One region of the Rhodovulum viride genome, then DNA from elsewhere that is predicted to be linked to it. Evidence: riboswitches for the same ligand, from Rfam matches in the RefSeq annotation. Region 1 holds a riboswitch; the other holds the start of a gene.
The links. A riboswitch is a leader RNA that binds a small molecule or an ion and turns the genes downstream of it on or off. The one in region 1 is predicted to bind thiamine pyrophosphate.
Positions count from the first base shown of each region.

Region 2: another riboswitch for thiamine pyrophosphate. It lies ahead of thiM (hydroxyethylthiazole kinase); the one in region 1 lies ahead of thiB (thiamine ABC transporter substrate binding subunit).

Region 1 covers NZ_MUAV01000031.1:2,090-12,478, forward strand. The annotation lists gene dapF (diaminopimelate epimerase) at 1-12, shown strand, start outside; gene mtaB (tRNA (N(6)-L-threonylcarbamoyladenosine(37)-C(2))-methylthiotransferase MtaB) at 12-1,280, shown strand; gene BYZ73_RS18625 (hypothetical protein) at 1,396-1,686, shown strand; gene petA (ubiquinol-cytochrome c reductase iron-sulfur subunit) at 1,988-2,545, shown strand; gene BYZ73_RS18635 (cytochrome b) at 2,558-3,895, shown strand; gene BYZ73_RS18640 (cytochrome c1) at 3,914-4,699, shown strand; gene BYZ73_RS18645 (thiamine ABC transporter ATP-binding protein) at 4,865-5,557, opposite strand; gene BYZ73_RS18650 (ABC transporter permease family protein) at 5,544-7,115, opposite strand; gene thiB (thiamine ABC transporter substrate binding subunit) at 7,091-8,089, opposite strand; TPP riboswitch at 8,130-8,231, opposite strand; gene aroC (chorismate synthase) at 8,367-9,467, shown strand; partial or broken gene BYZ73_RS24195 (hypothetical protein) at 9,605-9,826, shown strand; gene BYZ73_RS23900 (primase-like DNA-binding domain-containing protein) at 9,843-10,307, opposite strand; gene BYZ73_RS23905 (hypothetical protein) at 10,306-10,389, shown strand, end outside.
Region 2 covers NZ_MUAV01000003.1:93,882-104,270, reverse strand. The annotation lists gene alaS (alanine--tRNA ligase) at 1-1,408, opposite strand, end outside; gene recA (recombinase RecA) at 1,563-2,633, opposite strand; gene BYZ73_RS03215 (ATP-binding protein) at 2,834-5,155, opposite strand; gene BYZ73_RS03210 (RsmB/NOP family class I SAM-dependent RNA methyltransferase) at 5,291-6,469, opposite strand; TPP riboswitch at 6,649-6,745, shown strand; gene thiM (hydroxyethylthiazole kinase) at 6,789-7,625, shown strand; gene thiE (thiamine phosphate synthase) at 7,622-8,236, shown strand; gene thiD (bifunctional hydroxymethylpyrimidine kinase/phosphomethylpyrimidine kinase) at 8,233-9,039, shown strand; gene BYZ73_RS03190 (M1 family metallopeptidase) at 9,085-10,389, opposite strand, start outside.

The sequences.
Region 1 (10,389 bases):
GGGGCCGAGTGATGGACGGCGCGGCGCCCCGGTTCACCACGCTTGGCTGTCGGCTGAATGCTTATGAGACCGAGGCGATGAAGGCGCTTGTTGCCGAGGCGGGGCTGGAAAACGCGCTGATCGTGAACACCTGCGCCGTGACATCCGAGGCGGTGCGCAAGGCCCGGCAAGAGATCCGGCGGCTGCGGCGCGAGAACCCCGAGGCGCGGATCGTCGTCACCGGCTGCGCCGCCCAGACCGAGCCCGACCGCTTTGCCGGGATGGACGAGGTCGATCTGGTGATCGGCAATGCCGAGAAGATGCGGCCCGAGACCTGGACCGGGATTGCGAAGGGCCCCGATTTCATCGGCGAGACCGAGAGGGTCATGGTCGACGACATCATGTCGGTGACCGAGACGGCGGGCCACCTGATCGACGGGTTCGGCACCCGAAGCCGCGCCTTCGTGCAGATCCAGAACGGCTGCGATCACCGCTGTACCTTCTGCATCATCCCTTTCGGGCGGGGCAATTCGCGGTCGGTCCCGGCGGGGGTGCTGGTCGAGCAGATCCGGCGGCTGGTCGGCGCGGGCTATAACGAGGTGGTGCTGACCGGGGTCGACCTGACCAGCTGGGGCGCCGATCTGCCGGGCACGCCGCGGCTGGGCGATCTGGTGGCGCGCATCCTGAAGCTGGTGCCCGAGCTGCCGCGCCTCCGGATTTCCTCGATCGATTCCATCGAGGCCGATGACGCCCTGATGCGGGCGATCGCCGAGGAAGAGCGGCTGATGCCGCATCTTCACCTATCGCTGCAGGCGGGCGACGACATGGTCCTCAAGCGGATGAAACGCCGGCACCTGCGCGACGACGCGATCCGGTTCTGTGCCGAGGCGCGGCGCCTGCGCCCCGACATGACGTTTGGCGCCGACATCATCGCGGGCTTTCCGACCGAAACCGAAGAGATGTTCGGGAATTCCCTCAGGCTGGTCGAAGAGTGCGACCTGACCTGGCTGCATGTCTTTCCCTACTCGCCCCGTCCCGGCACGCCCGCAGCGCGGATGCCCCAGGTCGATGGCGCGGCGATCCGCGACCGGGCGGCGCGGCTCAGGGCCGCGGGCGACGCGCAGGTCGCGCGGCATCTGGCGGCCCAGGTCGGGCGGAGCCACCGGATCCTGATGGAAAGCCCGCGCATGGGCCGGACCGAGCAGTTCACTGAGGTCGATTTCGGGTCGGACCGGCCCGAGGGCCGGATCGTGACCGCGACCATCTGCGGATGCTCGACGACCCGGCTTCAGGCGGACTAGAGTCTTGTCCGGTCCCGACCGGGCGCGGCCCCGCCCGGGACGGCCGACCGATATGTGAATGGACAGGCGTCCCCGCTCAGCCTATCTTTTGAGCAGTCTTCCAGGAGTTTCGCCGATGCCCCTGCCTCTCGCCCCCATCGCGACCGTCGCCCTGCGCTACGGCCTGCGCTATGGCGCGGTCGCTCTGGCCGCCTACGCACTGTCGAAAAGCCGGGACGGACTGCGCCGCGACCAGCGCACGGAAGACGCCATGGACGAGCTGGGCGAGGGGCTGACCTTCCGTCGCGGTCAAGAACAGGTGAACGGGGCCGCCCGGATGCGCCGTACTTTCCGCGTGGGCCCCGCCGGCCCGGGGGTCGAGATCGATGCCTCGGCCTTCGGTCGGCTGCGGGTTCGCCGGGTGTGACGCCGGGGCAGGACGGCGGCCTGAACAACGGCCCAAATAGCGCAATATAGTGTCTTGGCATGCGGTTGAACGTCTCAGAATCGGTCTAATAACCCGATTCCCTCTGGCTGGAATTGTCCCTGAGGGGTATACGGCGGTCGACCGGAATCCGTCTGAGCCTCCGCCGTCGCTGCGCGGCTATGTCCGCTGGACGCAATTTTCCTGCCGGGGCTAGGTAAGTCTGGTAAACGGCCGAGGAATCCCTTGGCCCGTTTTTTCGAATCGACCGGGGGCGACCCGGTCCTGGAAAGGAGAAATTCTCGTGTCGCACGCAGAAGATCACGACGGCACCCGCCGAGACTTCCTTTACTATGCCACGGCGGGCGCCGGTGCTGTGACCGCAGGTGCGGCCATCTGGCCGCTGATCAACCAGATGAACCCCTCCGCCGACGTGCAGGCGCTGAGTTCGATCCGGGTCGACGTCTCGTCGGTGTCCGAAGGCCAGCAGATTACTGTCAAGTTTCTCGGCAAGCCGGTGTTCATCCGCCTGCGTACTCCCGAAGATATCGAACTGGCGCGCTCGATCCCGCTGTCCGACCTTCGCGACAACAACTCGCGCAACCCGAACAAGCCGGGCGAGGCGACGGACCAGAACCGGACGATGGACGAAGAGGGCAAATGGCTGGTCATGATCGGCGTCTGCACCCATCTCGGCTGCGTTCCGATCGGCAACCAGTCCGGTGATTTCGGCGGGTGGTTCTGCCCCTGCCACGGCTCGCACTACGATTCCGCGGGCCGCATCCGCAAGGGCCCCGCGCCCGAGAACATGTACATCCCGGTTGCGTCCTTCGTGGACGAGACGACCATCCAACTCGGTTAAGGGAGCCCCCGAATGTCCGGTATTCCTCACGATCATTACGAACCGGGGTCGGCCCCCGAGAAGTGGCTGGAGCGGCGCCTGCCGGTCATCAGCCTGATTTACGACACCCTGATGATCCCCACCCCGAAGAACCTCAACTGGATGTGGATCTGGGGCGTGGTGCTGTTCTTCACGCTGGTGCTGCAGATCGTCACCGGCATCGTCCTGGCGATGCACTACGTGCCGAACACCGAGATGGCCTTCGCCTCGCTCGAGCACATCATGCGCAACGTGAACGGCGGCCACTTCCTGCGGTATCTGCACTCGAACGGCGCCTCGCTGTTCTTCGTGGCGGTCTACCTGCACATCTTCCGCGGCCTCTATTACGGGTCCTACAAGTCGCCCCGCGAGGTGACCTGGATCATCGGCATCCTGATCTACCTGGCGATGATGGCGACCGCGTTCATGGGCTACGTCCTGCCCTGGGGCCAGATGTCCTTCTGGGGCGCCACCGTGATCACCGGCCTGTTCGGCGCGATCCCGTGGATCGGTCACGACATCCAGCAATGGCTGCTGGGCGGGCCGGCCGTCGGCAACGCGACGCTGAACCGGTTCTTCTCGCTGCACTACCTGATCCCGTTCGTGATCCTCGGGCTGTCGATCGTCCACGTCTGGGCGTTCCACACCACCGGCAACAACAACCCCACCGGTGTTGAGGTCCGCCGCGGTTCGCGGGAAGAGGCCGACAAGGACACGCTGCCCTTCTGGCCCTACTTCGTGATGAAGGACCTGTTCGCGCTGGGCGTCGTGCTGGTCGTCTTCTTCGCGATCGTGGGCTTCATGCCGAATTACCTGGGTCACCCCGACAACTACCTCGAGGCGAACCCGCTGCAGACCCCGACGCACATCGTGCCGGAATGGTACTTCCTGCCCTTCTACGCGATCCTGCGGGCCTTCACCGCCGACGTCTGGGTGGTGATGATCGTCGACTGGCTGACCTTCGGCGTCGTCAACGCCAAATTCTTCGGTGTGATCGCGATGTTCGGCTCGATCATCGTGATGGCGCTGGTGCCCTGGCTCGACACCTCGAACGTGCGCTCGGGCCGCTACCGTCCGCAGTTCAAGCTGGCCTTCGCGCTCTTCGTCGTCGACTTCGTGCTGCTGACCTGGGCGGGCGGGATGCCGGCCGAGGCGGTCTATGCCAACATCTCGCTCGTCGGTGCCGCCTACTGGTTCGCGTACTTCCTGGTGATCCTGCCGGTGCTGGGCGTGATCGAGAAGCCGCTGCCGCAGCCGGAAACCATCGAGGAAGACTTCAACGCCCACTACGGCGAAGGCGCCGCGGCCGGCAAGGCCACGCCGGCCGAGTGACAGAAGGGATCGGATAAGATGTTCAAGAAACTGACGATCACCGCCCTGACCGCCCTGACGCTGGGGGCGGGTGGCGCCTGGGCCGCCGAGGGCGGCCATGTGAAGGACTACAAGTTCTCGTTCGAGGGGCCCTTCGGCAAATACGACCAGGCTCAGCTGCAACGCGGCCTGCAGATCTACACCCAGATCTGCTCGGTTTGCCACGGTCTGAAATACGTGCCCTTCCGGTCGCTCTCCGAGCCGGGCGGGCCGACGCTGAGCGACGATGCGATGCGCGCCTATGCGGCCACCTACAGCATCTACGATCCCGAGATCGAGGATTACCGCGATGGCAAGCCGACGGACCACTTCCCCGGCGCGACCTATCCCGGCGCCCCGGACCTCAGCCTGATGGCGAAGGCGCGGGCGGGCTTCCATGGCCCGCTTGGCACCGGTCTGTCGCAGTTCTTCAACGGCATGGGCGGCCCCGAATACATCACCTCCTACCTGCTCGCCTTCAGCGACGAGACCAAGGAAGAGGCCGGCACGCTGTATTACGAGAACCCGGTCTTCTCGACCGGCTGGAGCGCGATGCCTCCCCAGCTGTTCGGCGAGGATGTGGAATATGCCGACGGCACCGAGGCCACCATGGAACAGGAAGCCAAGGACGTCGCGGCCTTCCTGATGTGGACGGCCGAGCCCAAGCTGATGATGCGCAAGGAAGCGGGGGTCATCTCGGTCCTGTTCCTTGGCGTGCTGACCGTGCTGCTCTATCTGACGAACAAGCGTCTCTGGGCCCCCTACAAGCCCAAGAAGAACGTCTGATCTTTGGATCTTCGGTTGACGGAAACGCGCCCTTCGGGGCGCGTTTTTCGTTTGCGCCCCGGTTTGCGCCCCGGTTTGCGCCCCGGTTTGCGCTCCGGGCCGCCGACAGTGCCCCGGATCGGGCGTGTCATGGGTATTTTTGCCAAGAAGAAGGGAAAGGCGCGATCAGCCCAGATAGGCGCGCAGCGCCGGCGGCGGGTGGGCCAGCAGATCGGCCGTCGCACGGGGCGGATGGGCGCGGCCTTCTGCGACGAGGATCGTCTGATCGGCGATGGCGCGGGCATCGGCCGGATCGTGGGTGACGAACAGAACGGTGGCGCCGGTCTCGTGCGCAAGGTCGGCCAGCAGATCGAGCATCCCGGCCTTGAGCGCCGGGCCGAGGGCGGCGAAGGGCTCATCCAGCAGCATCAGCGGCCGGTTGCGCAACAGCATCCGCGCCAGGGCCACCCGGCCGCGCTGGCCGCCCGACAGCGCCGCCGGCTTCCGGGTGCCGAGTCCGGCCAGCCCGACCCGGTCGAGAGCGGTTTCGACCGCGCGGGTCTGGTCCCGGTCGAGCCGAAGGCCGGGACGAAGGCCAAGCCCGACATTCTGGGCGGCGGTCAGGTGGGGAAAGAGGTTGTTGTCCTGAAATAGCACCGAAAGCGGCCTGTCGCCGGGCGCGAGCGGGCCGAGATCGGTGCCCTGCCAGAGCACCCGGCCCCGGTCGGGCGCGAGAAAGCCCGCGATGGTGTCGAGCAGTGTCGACTTGCCCGCGCCCGAGGGCCCCAGCAGCGCCACGATCCGGCCCGGCGCGACGGTCAGGTCCGCGCTGAGTGAGAAGCCGCCCTGAAGAAGGACGAGGGTCTCAAGGCTCAGCATGGGCGCGTCCTCCGCGGTCGAAGATCCAGAAGAGCCCGAGGCTGAGCACCAGCAGCAAGAGGGCGGCGCCGGCCGCGCTGTCCATCCGGTAGGCCGCCATCAACCCGTAAAGCTGCAAGGGCAGCGTGGCATGGCCCGGGTCGGAGAACAGCGCGATCACGCCCAGATCGCCCATCGAGAGCGCCGCCGAAAGCCCGAGCGTGAAGCCCACGGGACGCCGCAGGCGCGGCATCAGCATCAGCCTGAGCCGCGCACCTCCGGTCATCCCGAGGCTGTCGGCAAGGCGGCCATGGCTGCGCTCGGCTTCGGCCACGGCGGGCACCAGCGCGCGCAGCGCGAAGGGCAGGCTCATCGCGGCATTGACGGTCGCGGTAACCGGCAGCGCCAGCAGCCGCGGATCGGCCAGCGGGAAGAGCAGGATGAAAAGCCCGGTGCCCATCACCAGCGGGGAGGCGGCGATGGTGAGCGTGCCCGCCGCCTGAACCGCCCGACCCCGAAGGCCCTTGAGCCGGTCGATGGCGATGGCCATCGGCAGCGCCAGCGCCAGCGTCAGCGCGGCCGAGCCGAGCGCCACAGCAAGCGAGCGGAGCGCCGCCGCATAGACCGAGGGGGGCAAGCCCGCCAGTCCCGGCAGGCCGCGCAGCGTCACCATGGCAAGCGGCAGGATCAGGAACAGCGTGGCCAGCGTCAGCCAGGCCGCGTCCTGCAGCCGCAGCCACCGCCCGTCCGTGCCGAGCTGCGCGACCGGGCGACCGAGACCGGGCCCGAAGGCGCCCGGCACGGCGATCGCGAAGGCCGAAAGCGCGGCGATGACCGACAGCCCGACCTGGATCAGCGCCAGCCAGGCAGCACGGCCAAGGTCGAAATCGAAGCGGAAGGCCTGATAGATCGCCAGCTCGACCGTTGTCGCGCGCGGTCCGCCGCCAAGGGTCAGGGCGACGGCAAAGCTGGTCAGGCAGATCAGGAAGACGACCAGAAAGGCGCCGGGCAGTACCTCGCGCAGCATCGGGCGTTCGATATGGGCGAAGCGCTCGGCCGGGCCGAAGCCCAGCGCCGCCGCCAGCCGGAAGCGTTCCGCCGGAATCGCCAGCCAGCCCTGAAGCACCAGCCGGGTCGCCAGCGGCAGGTTGAAGAAGACATGGGCCAGCACCACGCCGCCCGGCCCGTAGATGTCGACCGGGCCCAGGCCCAGCGGTGCAAGGGCCGCAGACAGAAGGCCGCTGCGGCCGAAGACGGCCAGAAGGCCCATCACCGCGACGATGACGGGCAGGATGAAGGGCGCACCCAGAAGGGTGATCAGCACACCCCGTCCCGGAAAGCGGCGCCGGGCCAGCGCCCGGGCCACCGGCACTGCCAGCAGGGTGCTGAGCGCGGCCGAGGCCAACGCCTGCAACAGCGTGAACCGCACCGCCGCCAGATCGGCGACACCCAGCCGCGCGGGCCCTTCCGCGCGCAGGGCCACGGTCGCGATGGTGCCGAGGCCAAGCGCCAGCGCCAGTGCTGCGGCGCCCAGCCCCAACCCGGTGGCAGCGCCTAGCGGCTGAGCGCGTCGCGCCATTCGGCAAGCGCCTCGTCCCGCACCTCGGCCGCCTCGCCCGCCGGGAAGATCAGCGCCGTTTCGGGCCTGATCAGGGTCTCGTAGCCCGCGGGCAACCCGTTGGCGGGGGTGACGGCCGGATACATCCAGTTGGTGGTGGGGATTGCCGACTGGAACGGTTCGGTCAGCATGAAGTCGAGGAATTGCTGCGCCAGCTCGGGCTGGTCGGACGAGGCCACGATGCCCGCCACCTCGATCTGCAGGTAGTGGCCCTCGTCGAAGCGGGCGGCGGCCTTGGTATAGTCCTCTTCGGCGATCAGGTGATAGGCGGGCGAGGTGGTGTAGGACAGCACCATGTCGGCCTCGCCGTCGATGAACATGCCGTAGGATTCGGTCCAGCCCTTGGTCACGGTCAGGATATGCGGCGCAAGCCCCTCCCAGATCTCGGGCGCGCGGTCGCCATAGGCGGCCTTGACCCAAAGCAGCAGCCCCAGACCGGGGGTCGAGCTGCGCGGGTCCTGGATCACGATCTTCAGGTCCTCGGGCGCGGCGATCAGGTCCTCGAAACTGGCGGGCGGCTCGGGCAGCCGGGTCTTGTCGTAGACGAAGGCGAAATAGCCCCAGTCATAGGGCAGAAACAGCGGGTCTTCCCAGCCGACCGGCAGGTCGAGCACGGCGTCGTCGCGGTTATGCGGGGCGAACAGACCGGTTTCGGCCGCGGCGGCGGTCAGGTTGGTATCGAGCCCCAGCACGACATCCGCGTCGGTCCGGTCGCCTTCCAGCCGCAGCCGCGCCAGCAGCGCCGCGCCGTCGCCCGCGGCCACGAAATTCAGCGCGCAGCCGCACCGGGCTTCGAAGGCGTCCTTGACGATCGGGCCGGGGCCCCATTCTGCCACGAAACTTTCATAGGTGTAGACGGTCAGTTCGGGCCGCTCGTCCGCCAATGCGGGCAGGGCCGACGCGGCCAGCGCCGCGGCGATAACTTGGATACGCATGGTCCTCCTCCAAAGATGGGGGCGGCCGGGCAAGGGTGGAGATCTGTCCATGGGCCTTCCCTCCGCCGGTTCTAACCGGTTCAGGTTCAACGGGTTCGCAGGTTGCGCATCTCAGCCCCATGGGGCACCCCGAGGTGACGGCCACGCTAGCGCCCCGCCCTGTGGTCCGCAAGCCAAACTCAGGCCCCGCCCCGCGCAGTCTGGGCAAACCCCTTGAGGGGCGGGCGCCCGGCGGCTATGCCCATAGGCCAAAGGAGATCGCCCCCATGAGCCAAGAATGAGCCTGAACACCTTCGGCCATCTGTTCCGCGTCACCACCTGGGGCGAAAGCCACGGGCCCGCGCTTGGCGCGACGGTCGATGGCTGTCCGCCCGGCATCGCGGTCGACGAGGCGATGCTGCAGCACTGGCTCGACCGTCGGAAACCCGGGCAGAGCCGGTTCACCACCCAGCGGCAGGAACCCGACGCGGTCGAGATCCTGTCGGGCGTGTTCGAGGGGCAGACCACGGGCACCCCGGTGCAGCTGATGATCCGCAACACCGACCAGCGGTCCAAGGATTACGGCGACATCGCGCAGAAGTTCCGGCCCGGCCATGCCGACATCACCTACTGGCAGAAATACGGCATCCGCGATTATCGCGGCGGCGGCCGGTCCTCGGCTCGGGAAACGGCGGCACGGGTGGCGGCCGGGGGCGTGGCGCGGGCGGCGCTGGCATCGCTGGCGCCTGGGCTGACGATCACCGGCTACATGGTGCAGATCGGCCCCCATGCCATCGACCGGGCGCGTTTCGATGCCGCTCAGATCGAACGCAACCCGTTCTGGGCGCCGGACGCACAGGCGGCGGTGGAGTGGGAAGGCTACCTCGACGGGCTCCGCAAGGCGGGCAACTCGGTCGGCGCGGTGGTCGAGATCGTGGCTTCGGGCGTGCCCGCGGGCCTTGGCGCGCCGATCTATGGCAAGCTCGACACCGATCTGGCGGCGGCGATGATGAGCATCAATGCCGTGAAGGCGGTCGAGATCGGCGAGGGCATGGCGGCCGCGACCCTGACCGGCGTCGAGAATGCCGACGAGATGACCATGGGTCCCGACGGGCCGGTCTATGCCTCGAACCATGCGGGCGGCATCCTCGGCGGGATCTCGACCGGGCAGGAGGTGGTGGTGCGCTTCGCGGTCAAGCCGACCTCGTCGATCCTGACCCCCCGGCGCACGGTGACGGTGGCGGGCGAAGAGACCGAGATTGTCACCAAGGGCCGCCACGACCCCTGCGTCGGCATCCGCGCGGTGCCGGTGGGCGAGGCGATGATGGCCTGCGTTCTTCTGGACCATCTGCTGCTGCATCGCGGTCAGGTGGGCGGCAATCGGGGCCGGATCTGCTAGCGCGTCGGCGGTTACTGTCTGCGGGCCGCGGTCTGCCCCTGCAGCGCGGCAGGGGCACCGCCCGTGTCGGCAGATCCGGCGGCCGGCGCAGCATTGGGCAGGAGTCGGCTATCGCATTCTCAGAAAGTGATTTGTCGGTGATCGCAGCACAGCTTGGCTGTTTCGAAGGCCGCCCGGAGCGATCTCTGCGCTCGGGGGCGGGGCGGGAGGCACGCGCCGTTACAGACGGCAGGGCAGGATGCCGCCAGGGTACTCCCGCGGGAAGGGACTATGGAGCTTCACAGATCCGATATTTCCTGGCGGCAAGCTGCGGGCTGAATTTTACTCAGGCCGCCGGCCCGTGCAGCGTGACCCGGCCCGCACTGACACCCGCAGTCAAGCGGCTGGAAGAGGAACTGGGCGGCGACCCGTTCCAGCGGAGGGCATGCGGTCCCATCGGACCGAGCTTGGCAAGGCGATGGTCCCGCTTCTGCAGTACAGCCACGATGCCGCCAAGGCCGAGGCTGAGAGACGAATACCGCGATAGCCGGTTGCCCCGCGCTTGCCGGGGATGAAGTTCTTGCCGGTCTGGGGATGGCGCCAGCGGCTGGCCTTCTGCTTGAGACGGTTCGAGACCGTGCGGCCGCCCCATCGGGTCTCGCCGCGATCTTCGAGCCAGAAGTTGAAGGCCTCGATCAGGTCGCGGGAATGGATGAAATCATCCTCGGCGCCGGTGACGATGGCACATTCGGTCAGGAAGGCGCCCACCGGATCGCTTTCCTCGCGGTATTCGGCCGTGGCCTCCAGCACCCGTTCGGGCGGGCGGAGGGGCGCGTTCCGCTCGGCCGTGACCCGCTTCATGACGGCGAACACCGCCGGATCGCCCGGCGCGGTGCAGGCGCTGATCCGGCCCGAGCTGTGGGACTTCCTGGACGGCGCGCTG
Region 2 (10,389 bases), on a different contig from region 1:
TCACCTGGCCCTCGGCGGTTTCGGTGTCGTAGCCCAGGAATTCGGTCGCGGCGATGCGCTCGGCGATCTCGAACCAGATGGTCGATTCCTTCGTCTCGCCCGATCCCGCCCAGCTGGCGCGGGCCTTGGCACGCTGTTCGGCCATCGCGGCATCGAAGCCCGACACATCGACCTTGCGGCCCTTTTCGCGCAGCGCGTCCTGGGTCAGATCGAGCGGGAAGCCGTAGGTGTCGTACAGCTTGAACGCCGCCTCGCCGGGCAGATCGCCGTCCTCGGGCAGACGAGCCAGTTCCTCGTCGAGCAGCCGCAGGCCGCGGTCCAGCGTCTGGATGAAGCGGGTTTCCTCCAGCTTCAGCGTCTCTTCGATCAGCGCCTGGGCGCGGCGGAGTTCCGGATAGGCCGCGCCCATCTGGGTGACGAGCGCGGGCACCAGCCGGTACATGACCGGGTCCTGGCTGCCCAGAAGATGCGCGTGGCGCATCGCGCGGCGCATGATCCGGCGCAGCACATAGCCGCGGCCGTCATTCGAGGGCGTCACCCCGTCGGCGATCAGGAAGGAGGTCGAGCGCAGGTGATCGGCGATCACCCGGTGATGGACGTTGCCGGGACCGTCGGGCTCGGTCGAGGTGGCATGGGCCGAGGCCTCGATCAGATCCCGCATCAGGTCGGTGTCGTAATTGTCGTGCTTGCCCTGCAGAAGCGCGCCGATCCGTTCCAGCCCCATGCCGGTGTCGATGGACTGCGCCGCCAGCTCGCGCCGGGTGCCGTCCTCGAACTGTTCATACTGCATGAAGACGAGGTTCCAGATCTCGATGAACCGGTCGCCATCCTCGTCGGGCGAGCCGGGCGGGCCGCCCCAGATGTGATCGCCATGATCGTAGAAGATCTCGGTGCAGGGGCCGCAGGGGCCGGTCGGGCCCATCATCCAGAAATTGTCATTGGTCGGGATGCGGATGATCTTGTCGTCCGAAAGCCCCGCGACCTTCTTCCAGATCGCGGCCGCCTCGTCATCGGTGTGATAGACCGTGACCAGCAGCTTGTCCTTCGGGATGCCGAAATCCTTGGTCAGGAGTTCCCAGGCAAAGGGGATGGCATCGGACTTGAAATAGTCGCCGAAGCTGAAATTTCCCAGCATCTCGAAGAAGGTGTGATGGCGCGCGGTATAGCCGACGTTGTCGAGATCGTTGTGCTTTCCGCCGGCGCGCACGCATTTCTGCGCGGTGGTGGCGCGGGTATAGTCGCGCTTCTCGACCCCGGTGAAGAGGTTCTTGAACTGCACCATGCCGGAATTCGCGAACATGAGCGTGGGATCGTTGCGGGGAACGAGCGGCGAGCTGTCGACCACCTGGTGGCCGTTCCGTTCGAAATAGCTCAGGAAGGTCGAGCGGATTTCGTTCAGGCTGGGCATCGGTCTGAGACCTTTCGGGGGAGTTTTCCGGTTTGTCGTCCGATGTATCGCCGCGGACGGGGCCTGTCCATGGGGCAGACACGCAAGGCCCGTCCAGAAAGCGGAACACCCGCCACGAAGGGCGGGTGTTCGAACTGTCGAGGCGGCGGGCGCGTCAGTCCTCGATCATCTCGTCGCTGTCGTCGCCGCTCATGTGAAAGTCGAGCCCGTGGGCCGCGCGGATCTTGTCCTCGATCTGCATCGAGATCTCGGTATTCTCGCGCAGGAAGTTCTTGGCGTTCTCGCGCCCCTGCCCGATCCGCTCGTCGCCATAGGAATACCAGGCGCCCGATTTCTCGACCACGCCGGCCTTGACGCCGAGATCGAGCAGCTCGCCGGTCTTCGAGATGCCTTCGCCATACATGATGTCGAATTCGACCTGCTTGAAGGGCGGCGCGACCTTGTTCTTGACGACCTTGACGCGGGTGGCGTTGCCCACAACCTCGTCGCGGTCCTTGATCGACCCGATCCGGCGGATGTCGAGCCGGACCGAGGAATAGAATTTCAGCGCGTTGCCACCCGTCGTGGTCTCGGGGCTGCCGAACATCACGCCGATCTTCATCCGGATCTGGTTGATGAAGATCACCATGCATTTCGAGCGGCTGATGGACCCCGTGAGCTTGCGCATCGCCTGGCTCATCAGCCGGGCATGCACGCCGAGATTGGAATCGCCCATGTCGCCTTCGAGTTCCGCCTTGGGCGTCAGCGCGGCGACCGAGTCGACCACGACCATGCTGACCGCGCCCGAGCGCACCAGCGTGTCGACGATCTCAAGCGCCTGTTCGCCGGTATCGGGCTGGCTGATCAGAAGCTCGTCGAGATTGACGCCCAGCTTCTTGGCGTAGATCGGGTCGAGCGCATGTTCGGCATCGACGAAGGCGCAGACGCCGCCCTTCTTCTGTTCCTCGGCAACGCAATGCAGCGTCAGCGTGGTCTTGCCCGAGCTTTCGGGCCCGTAGATCTCGATGATGCGGCCCTTGGGCAGCCCGCCGATCCCCAGCGCGATGTCGAGACCGAGCGAGCCGGTCGAGGTCGCCTCGATCTCCTGCACGGGGTTGTCCGCCCCGAGCCGCATGATCGAGCCCTTGCCGAACTGCCGTTCGATCTGTGCCAGCGCCGAGTCGAGCGCCTTCTGCTTGTCCGAAGCTTTCTTGTCTGCCATGTCCAGGAGGTTCGCCGTCGCCATGTTTGGTTCCTTATTCCACACCCGGAAGCGGGCGGCAATGACCGCTCTTGTTCGCCTCTTGTTCTCATCCATATGAGATCAAAAGGCGAACATTTCAAGTCAAATTGTTCCCATTCTCAGGATTGACCGAAACAGTTAAGGAAGTGTTCACGCCCGACGAGATCGCGCAGCCGGGCCATGAAGCCGGGCGCGCCGGGCGGTCACGAGACCTCTTCTGGCAGCCGTCCCTCTTCTTCGTCGGGGTGGCCTTCTCGCGCGCGAGCCGCGGCGCGCAGCTGGCGCTGGACGGTGGCGGTCAGATCGGCCAGCGAGAAGGGTTTCGGCAGATAGACCGAATTCGGGATCCGCGCCTTGATCTCGCCAAAGCTGTCCTCGGCATAGCCCGAGACGAAGATCACCCGCGTGCCCGGACGGTCGGCCAGAGCCTTGCTGACCCAGCCAGGCCCGTCGAGCCCCGGCATCACCACGTCGCTGACGAAGACATCGACCTTGAGATCGGGATCGGCGAGCTTCTCAAGGGCCTCCTCGCCGCTTTCGGCCTCCAGCACGGTATGGCCGCGCATCCGCATCGCCCGCGCCGCGAACGAGCGCACCGGTGCCTCGTCCTCGACCAACAGCACGACTGCCTGTGCGGGCTGGTCTTCGACCGTGCCCTGCTCGCGCCGGGGCGCGGCCGGGCCGATTTCGCCGGCATAGGCGGGCAGATAGACCGAAAAGCAGCTGCCCTGCCCGACGGTGCTGTCGACGAAGACAAAGCCGCCGGTCTGCTTGACGATGCCATAGACGGTCGAAAGGCCCAGACCCGTGCCCTCGCCGGGGCGCTTGGTGGTGTAGAAGGGCTCGAAGATCTTGGTCAGGCGGTCGGGCGGAATGCCGTGCCCCTCGTCGCGGACGCGGATCATCGCATAGGGGCCGGGCGGCACCACGGCGCGGTCGCGCTGCAATTCGGTGCTCAGCTGCACCGCCTCGGTTTCCAGCCGGATCTCGCCGCCCTCGGGCATCGCGTCGCGGGCGTTCACCACGAGGTTCATCACCACCTGTTCCAGCTGACGCTTGTCGGCCCGGATCGGCGGCAGCGCCTCGGCATGGCGCATCCTCAGGCGCACCTTCTCGCCCACCAGCCGGTCCAGCAGATGGGCCAGTTCGCCCATCGTGTCGCGCAGATCCATCACCTCGGGGCTGAGCGTCTGCTTGCGCGAAAAGGCCAGAAGCTGGCCCACCAGGCTCGCCGCGCGGTTGGCGTTCTGGTGGATCTGCACCAGGTCGCCGTAATCGGGATCGCCCGCGTCATGGCGCAGCATCAGAAGATCGCAATGGCCCGAGATCGCGGTCAGCAGGTTGTTGAAGTCATGCGCCACCCCGCCCGCCAGCTGGCCGATCGCCTGCATCTTCTGGCTTTGGGTGAATTGCGCCTCCAAAGTCTTCATCTCGGTCACGTCATGCAGCACGGCGACCAGACCGCCCCCGCCCATCCGCGCCAGCGCGACCTGAACGAAAAGCTCGCGGTCGTCGCGGGCGACGCGCAACACCTCGGCGGTGTTGGGGGCGCGACCCTGGGCGGCATCGGCCAGCCAGTCGCCGACCGACCGCCCCAGACCTTCGAGCCGGTCGCAGAGGTTCAGCGCCTCGCCGGTATCGGCGCCCAGAAGCTTGTTCGCCCGGGCGTTCGACAGCCGCACCGTGCCGTCGATGTCGAGCTGCAAGAGGGCGACCGGCAGCGCGTCGAGAAACCCCTCGGGCGCCTCGGCGGCCCGCGCCCCCGAGGCCTCGGGCAGGATATAGAATTCGCGCCCGCCATCGGCCATGCGAAGCTGCAGCAGGCGGCGGCGGCTTGGCCCTTCGGGGGTTTCGACCATCACCTCTTCGGTCTCGTCCGAAGCCCCGCCCAGCAATGTCGCCACGCTGTCAGGGCTTTGCCCGATCAGCGCACGCGCGGCGGCGTTGATGACCGCCAGACGCCCGGCCGGATCGAGCCGGACCATCGGCAGCGCGATTTCGGGACCGTCGGCTGCGCAGGATTCGAGCCGCCAGAGAAACAGCCCCGACCCGGCGCGTTCGACCCCGATCCGGAGCGGCCCCGAGGCCAGGCTGCGCTGCGCCGCGGCCGGAAGGCCCCGGGCGGCGGCCGAGATCAGGTCCGAGACCGCATGGTCGGGATCTGCAAAGATCGCCTGCAGCGCGCCCGCGACCGGCTGGCCGCGCACCGCCGCGACCCGGCGCTGGGCCTCGGGGCTGGCGATCAGCACGCAGCCTTCGGCATCGGTGACCAGGGTCGCGCCCGGCGCGCTGGCGCAGAGCCGCCGCAGCCGGTCCGAGGGAATGTCCGACACCGGCCGCCCGAAGAGGCGCAGCAGCAGGGCCAGACAGGCGAGCGTGCTGCCCGCCGTCAGCAATGGCGCAAAAAGCCCGGGCCAGGGCGATGTCAACGCCGCGGCAACCAGCAGAACGCCAAGTGCCAAGGCCACCCAGGCGCGGTCGGCATGGGCCGCCGCGGATCGCCGCACAGTCACCAGAACGGGCACAAAACGCAACAATGAGGCCTCCCGGGCAGAGCGTCTTGCCCACTCTTTCTCCACAGGTGTTAACCGAAGGTTAATGCGGCCCCATCGGGATGACCGAACGGCACAGGATCGCCGACCAACGTAACGTAACGCTTGTCAGCCATCGCCGCGCCGCAGGACCGCCGCATAGAATCCGTCGCCGCCATCAAGCGGGGTCAAGTGTCGCTCCGCGACCTGCGTCCAGCCCGGCGTGTTGGCAAGAAACCGCGCGATCTGCGCGTCGTTCTCGGCCGACAGGAGCGAGCAGGTGGCATAGCCAAGATGCCCGCCCGGCGCGACCAGAGCGGCCGCCCGGTCGAGAATGCCGGCCTGCAGCGCGGTCAGCCGGGTCAGGTCGTCGGGGGTCGTGCGCCATTTGGCCTCGGGGCTTCGCCGCCAGGCGCCACTGCCCGAACAGGGCACGTCGCAGAGCACCAGATCGAAGGGCGCGGCCTCGTCAAGCTCGGCGCTGGCAAGGCAGGTCACCGCGATTCCCGCCCGGGCGGCCCGGTCGGGCAGGTCGCGCATCCGCTGCGGCGCCGCGTCATGGGCATAATGCCGGGCCGTTCCACGCGCGGCCATGGCCAGCGTCTTGCCGCCACCGCCCGCGCAAAGATCGAGCACCCGCGCGCCCGGGCCAAGCGGCATCAGATCGGCCACCGCCTGCGAAGCCGCATCCTGCAGTTCGACCACCCCTTCGGCAAAGGCGCGGGACTGCTGGACGCGCCGTGCCCCGGCCGTCACCTCCAGCGCGGTGGCCGAAAGCGCATGCGGCCGGGTCTCGATCCCCTCCCCCGCCAGCAGAGCCGCCGCCTCGTCCCGGCCGCTGCGGCGCAGATTGACCCGCAGGAAGACCGGCGCGCGGTGCCTAAGCAGGTCCATCACCGGGCGGAAGGCCGGGCCGAGGCTGTCGCGAAGCACCTCTTCCAGCGCCTCGGGACAGTCGCAGGCGACCGCCTCGGGCAGATCCGCCAGGTTGGGCAGGGGGGCGGCTTCGGCCTCGGACAGCGGCGTCGGAGCGTGACCTTCGCCGGTGAAGACCGCCCCGGGGTCGATGCCGTCGGCGCGCATGCGGCCCAGCATCAGGCCGCGTCCCGTCGCCGCCCCGCCCAGCGCGGCGAAGGATCGGGCGCAGCGAATTGCGTCGAAGACATGGTCGCGGATCGCGGCCCGGTCCTTCGACCCGGCAAAGCGGTTCTGCCGCGCCCAGGTGGTCAGCAGCTTCTCGGCCGGAGCGCCCGCGCGCCAGGCATCGAGCAGCTCCGCCGCCGCCGCGATCCGCGCCGCAGGTGTCATGCGCGGCCCCGACCTGCCGGGGCGGGAACCGCCGTCGCATCATGCCCTGTCATTGCAAGCCGTCCCTTCATCCGATCCGCCCTGTCGGGGTTTGCCCGTCTTCTGGCAGCCGTGTCACCCGGGCGCAAGCGCCGCCCGAAGCCGGGGCCTTTTCATCCGCGCGCGGACGTGGTTTGGTGGCCTTGTGACAGGGGCGTCCGGATCTGCCCGGGCTGAGAAGCACCCTTAGAACCTGAACCAGATCATGCTGGCGGAGGAAGTCGCGTGCCGGGCCCGAAAGCGGGCCGATGCGGCCGTCCGATGCCAGGGGAGGACAGCCATGCCCAGCGCGAAAGAGACCCCGACCGGCGCCCGCAGCACAGAGCGCACGCCCGGCGTCCATCTTGCCGCGATGCGCGCGCGCGCGCCGCTCGTGCAATGCATCACCAATTTCGTCGCCATGAACACGGCCGCGAATGTGCTGCTGGCGGCGGGCGCCTCGCCCGCGATGCTGCATGCGGCCGAGGAAACCCTTGAATTCACGCCGCTGGCGCAGGCGCTCTCGATCAATATCGGCACACCTTCGCCGCATTGGGCCGCCGGCATGAAGGCCGCGGCCGGGGCGGCGCGGGCGGCGGGCCTGCCCTGGGTGCTAGACCCGGTGGCGGTCGGCGCGACCTCGTACCGGCAGGCGCTTTGCGGCGATCTTCTGGCGCTGGAACCGGCGGTGATCCGGGGCAATGCCTCCGAGATCCTGGCGCTGGCCGGGGCTGCCGCGCGCGGCAAGGGCGCGGACAGCGCCGACCCGGTCGAAGCGGCCGAGGCGGCGGCGCGGGCCCTTGCCCAGCGCAGCTGGGCGGTGGTCGCGGTCACCGGGCCGGTCGATTACGTCACCGACGGCACGCGCGCCTGGCGTGTCCACAATGGCGACCCGATGATGCCGAAAGTCACCGCGCTGGGCTGTTCATTGACCGCGCTGGTCGCGGCCTTCGTGGCGGTCGAGGCCGCCGACCGGGCCGAGGCGACGGTCGCGGCGCTGGCCTGTTTCGGGCTGGCGGGCGAGATCGCGGCCAGGGGCGCATCCGGTCCCGGCAGCTTTGCGGTCGCGCTGATCGACGCGCTGCACGCCATGACGCCCGAGGCGCTGGACCTCGGCGCACGGGTCGAGCCCTCATGAACCGAAACACCCTCGCCGTCTATTTCGTGACCCCCGACGGCGCCTCGCCGGATCTGGTGATGGCGGCGGTCCGGGGCGGCGCCAGCATGGTGCAGCTGCGCGACAAGCGGGCCAGCGACAGCGATCTGGTCGCGCTCGCCCGGCAGCTGAAACCGGATCTGACCCGGCGCGGCGTGCCGCTGATCGTCAACGACCGGCTGGCGGTTGTGCTGGCCTCAGGGGCCGACGGGCTTCATGTGGGGCAGTCCGATGGCGACCCGCGCGCGCTGCGCAAGGCCCTGGGACCGGGGCGGCTGCTTGGCCTGTCGGTCGAGACCCTGGCCCAGCTCGACGCCATCCCCGCGGGCAGTGTCGACTATCTGGGCGTCGGGCCGGTCCATGCGACCGCCACCAAACCCGATCACGCGGCCCCGCTGGGCGTCGACGGGCTTGGGCGGATCGTGAGCAGCACCGCCCTGCCCTGCGTCGCGATCGGCGGGCTCGGGGTCGCGGACGCGGCCGGTGTCAAGGCGGCGGGCGCCAATGGCATGGCGGTGGTGTCGGCGATTTCCGCCGCGCCCGATCCGGCGGCGGCGGCACGCGCCCTGGCCGAAGCCTGGAGAAGCGCATGATCCCCAACATCCTGTCGATTGCCGGGTCCGACCCCTCGGGCGGGGCCGGGATCCAGGCCGATCTGAAGACCATCGGCGCCAATGGCGGCTATGGCATGGCCGCGATCACGGCGCTGACCGTGCAGAACACCCAGGGGGTGCGCGGGGCAGAGCTGGTGGCGCCCGCCCTGGTTGCCGACCAGATCCGCGCGATCCGCGAGGATATCCGCATCGACGCGGTCAAGATCGGCATGCTGGGCTCGGCCGCCATCGTCGAGGCGGTAGCCGGGGCGCTGGCCGGGCTCGACGCGCCGGTGGTGCTGGACCCGGTGATGGTGGCCAAGGGCGGCGACCGGTTGCTGGCCGAAGAGGCCGTGGCCGCGCTTTCTGTGCATCTGATGCCGATGGCCGCCGCGATCACCCCGAACCTGCCCGAGGCGGCCGATCTTCTGGGCCGTCCCGAGGCGCAGGACCGCGCCGGGATGGAGGCGCAGGCCGAGGCGCTTCTGGCGCTGGGGCCGCGCGCCGTCCTGTTGAAGGGTGGCCATCTGTCCGGCTCGGACAGCCCCGATCTGCTGCTGGAACCGACCGGGCGGGTCTGGTTCGAGGGACCGAGGATCGACAGCCCGAACACACATGGCACCGGCTGCACCCTCTCGTCGGCACTGGCGACCTGGCTGGCCCGAACGGGCGAGATGCGCCCTGCGGCCGAGGCGGCGCGCGCCTATACGCGCGCCGCCATCGCAGGCGCCGCGGCGCTGTCGGTCGGGCACGGGCATGGGCCGACCGACCATTTCTTTGCGCTGAGGGACCTCCCGGACTGACGCAGACCCCTGGAAGGGGACGCCCTGTCCGGACCGTGGCGCCGGTCAGTCGAAGCGGCGGCTCAGCGGCGTCGCGCCGGTCGGCCAGTCGCCCGCCGCCACGGCGGCCCCGCCCGAAAAGGCCGCATAGCTTTGGCCGGCCTGATAGCGCAGCGCGCCCAGCTCGGAGGCCAGATCCTCGGCCCGGTCGGCCGAGAGAAATCCGATGAGCCGCCCGCCCGGGTCGCGCTCGACCCAGGCGCGCGCACGGCCGGCATCCATGCTCCAGGGCGCGGGCGCGGACAGATGCGCCATCCGCCAGGCCGCCACCTCGGCCCCCGAGCCGACCACGATCAGTGCGGGCGCGGTCTCGGCCGCCGCCGCATCGACCAGCCGCGCCGGGCGCCGCAAGAGCCGCGCGCCCAAAGCCTCGGCCGCTGCCGTCTCGCCGCCAAGCGCCAGCAGTACCGGTTCGGGTCCGGCGAAGAGATCGCCCAGCATCGGCGGCACCTCGCCCGGGGCCAGCGCGCGGGCCAGATCGAAATCGGGATCGACCGAAACCGCCCGCGCCGGAGCCCGAAGCCGCAGCGTGGCCTCGCCCCGCCCGGCATCGAGCAGAACCAGATGGCGTTCGGTCCCCGCCGCGGTCTCGACCACCACGGGCACCGACAGCCGGTAGGCAGGCCCGGACTGGCCCAGCACCAAATGCAGGGTCGTGCCCTCGGGCTCGGCCGCCTCGAGCCGCAGCGCGGGCAGACCGCTGCGGGTCAGCCACTGATCGAAGAACCAGCCCAGATCGCGCCCCGATGCCTCCTCGAAAGCGGCGCGGAGGTCGTGCCAGGCGGCGACCCGATCATGCCGCTCGGCATAGAAGCGGCTGAGGCCCTTGTGCCAGTCTGCGGGACCGAGCTCGGCCTTGAGCATGTGAAACAGAAGGGCGGCCTTGCCATAGCCGACCGCCTGCCGCGCCCCATGGGAGGCTGCGCGGAATTCGGTCAGCGGCCGGTCCTCGTCGGCGGGCAGCGCCGCGAGGTCGCGCAGCCAGCCCAGCCGCATCTCGCGCGCGGCCTCGGGACCGGCATCCTCGGCCAGCGCATGGTCGGCCATGTAGGTCGTCAGCCCCTCGCACCAGTTGCCGCGCCGGTAATCGACGGCGACCGAATTGCCCCACCAGGAATGCAGCACCTCATGGGCCAGCGACCGCCCGCGCATGTAGCCATGGCCCAGGATCGACTGGCTGACATAGGTCAGACCGGGCATCCCCAGCCCGACCGGGATCGGCGCCGACACGACCGAGAAGCCCGCATAGGGATAGGGGCCGATCTCGGCCGAGAAGCGGTCGATATAGCCCGCGACGGCCTCGGTATAGGC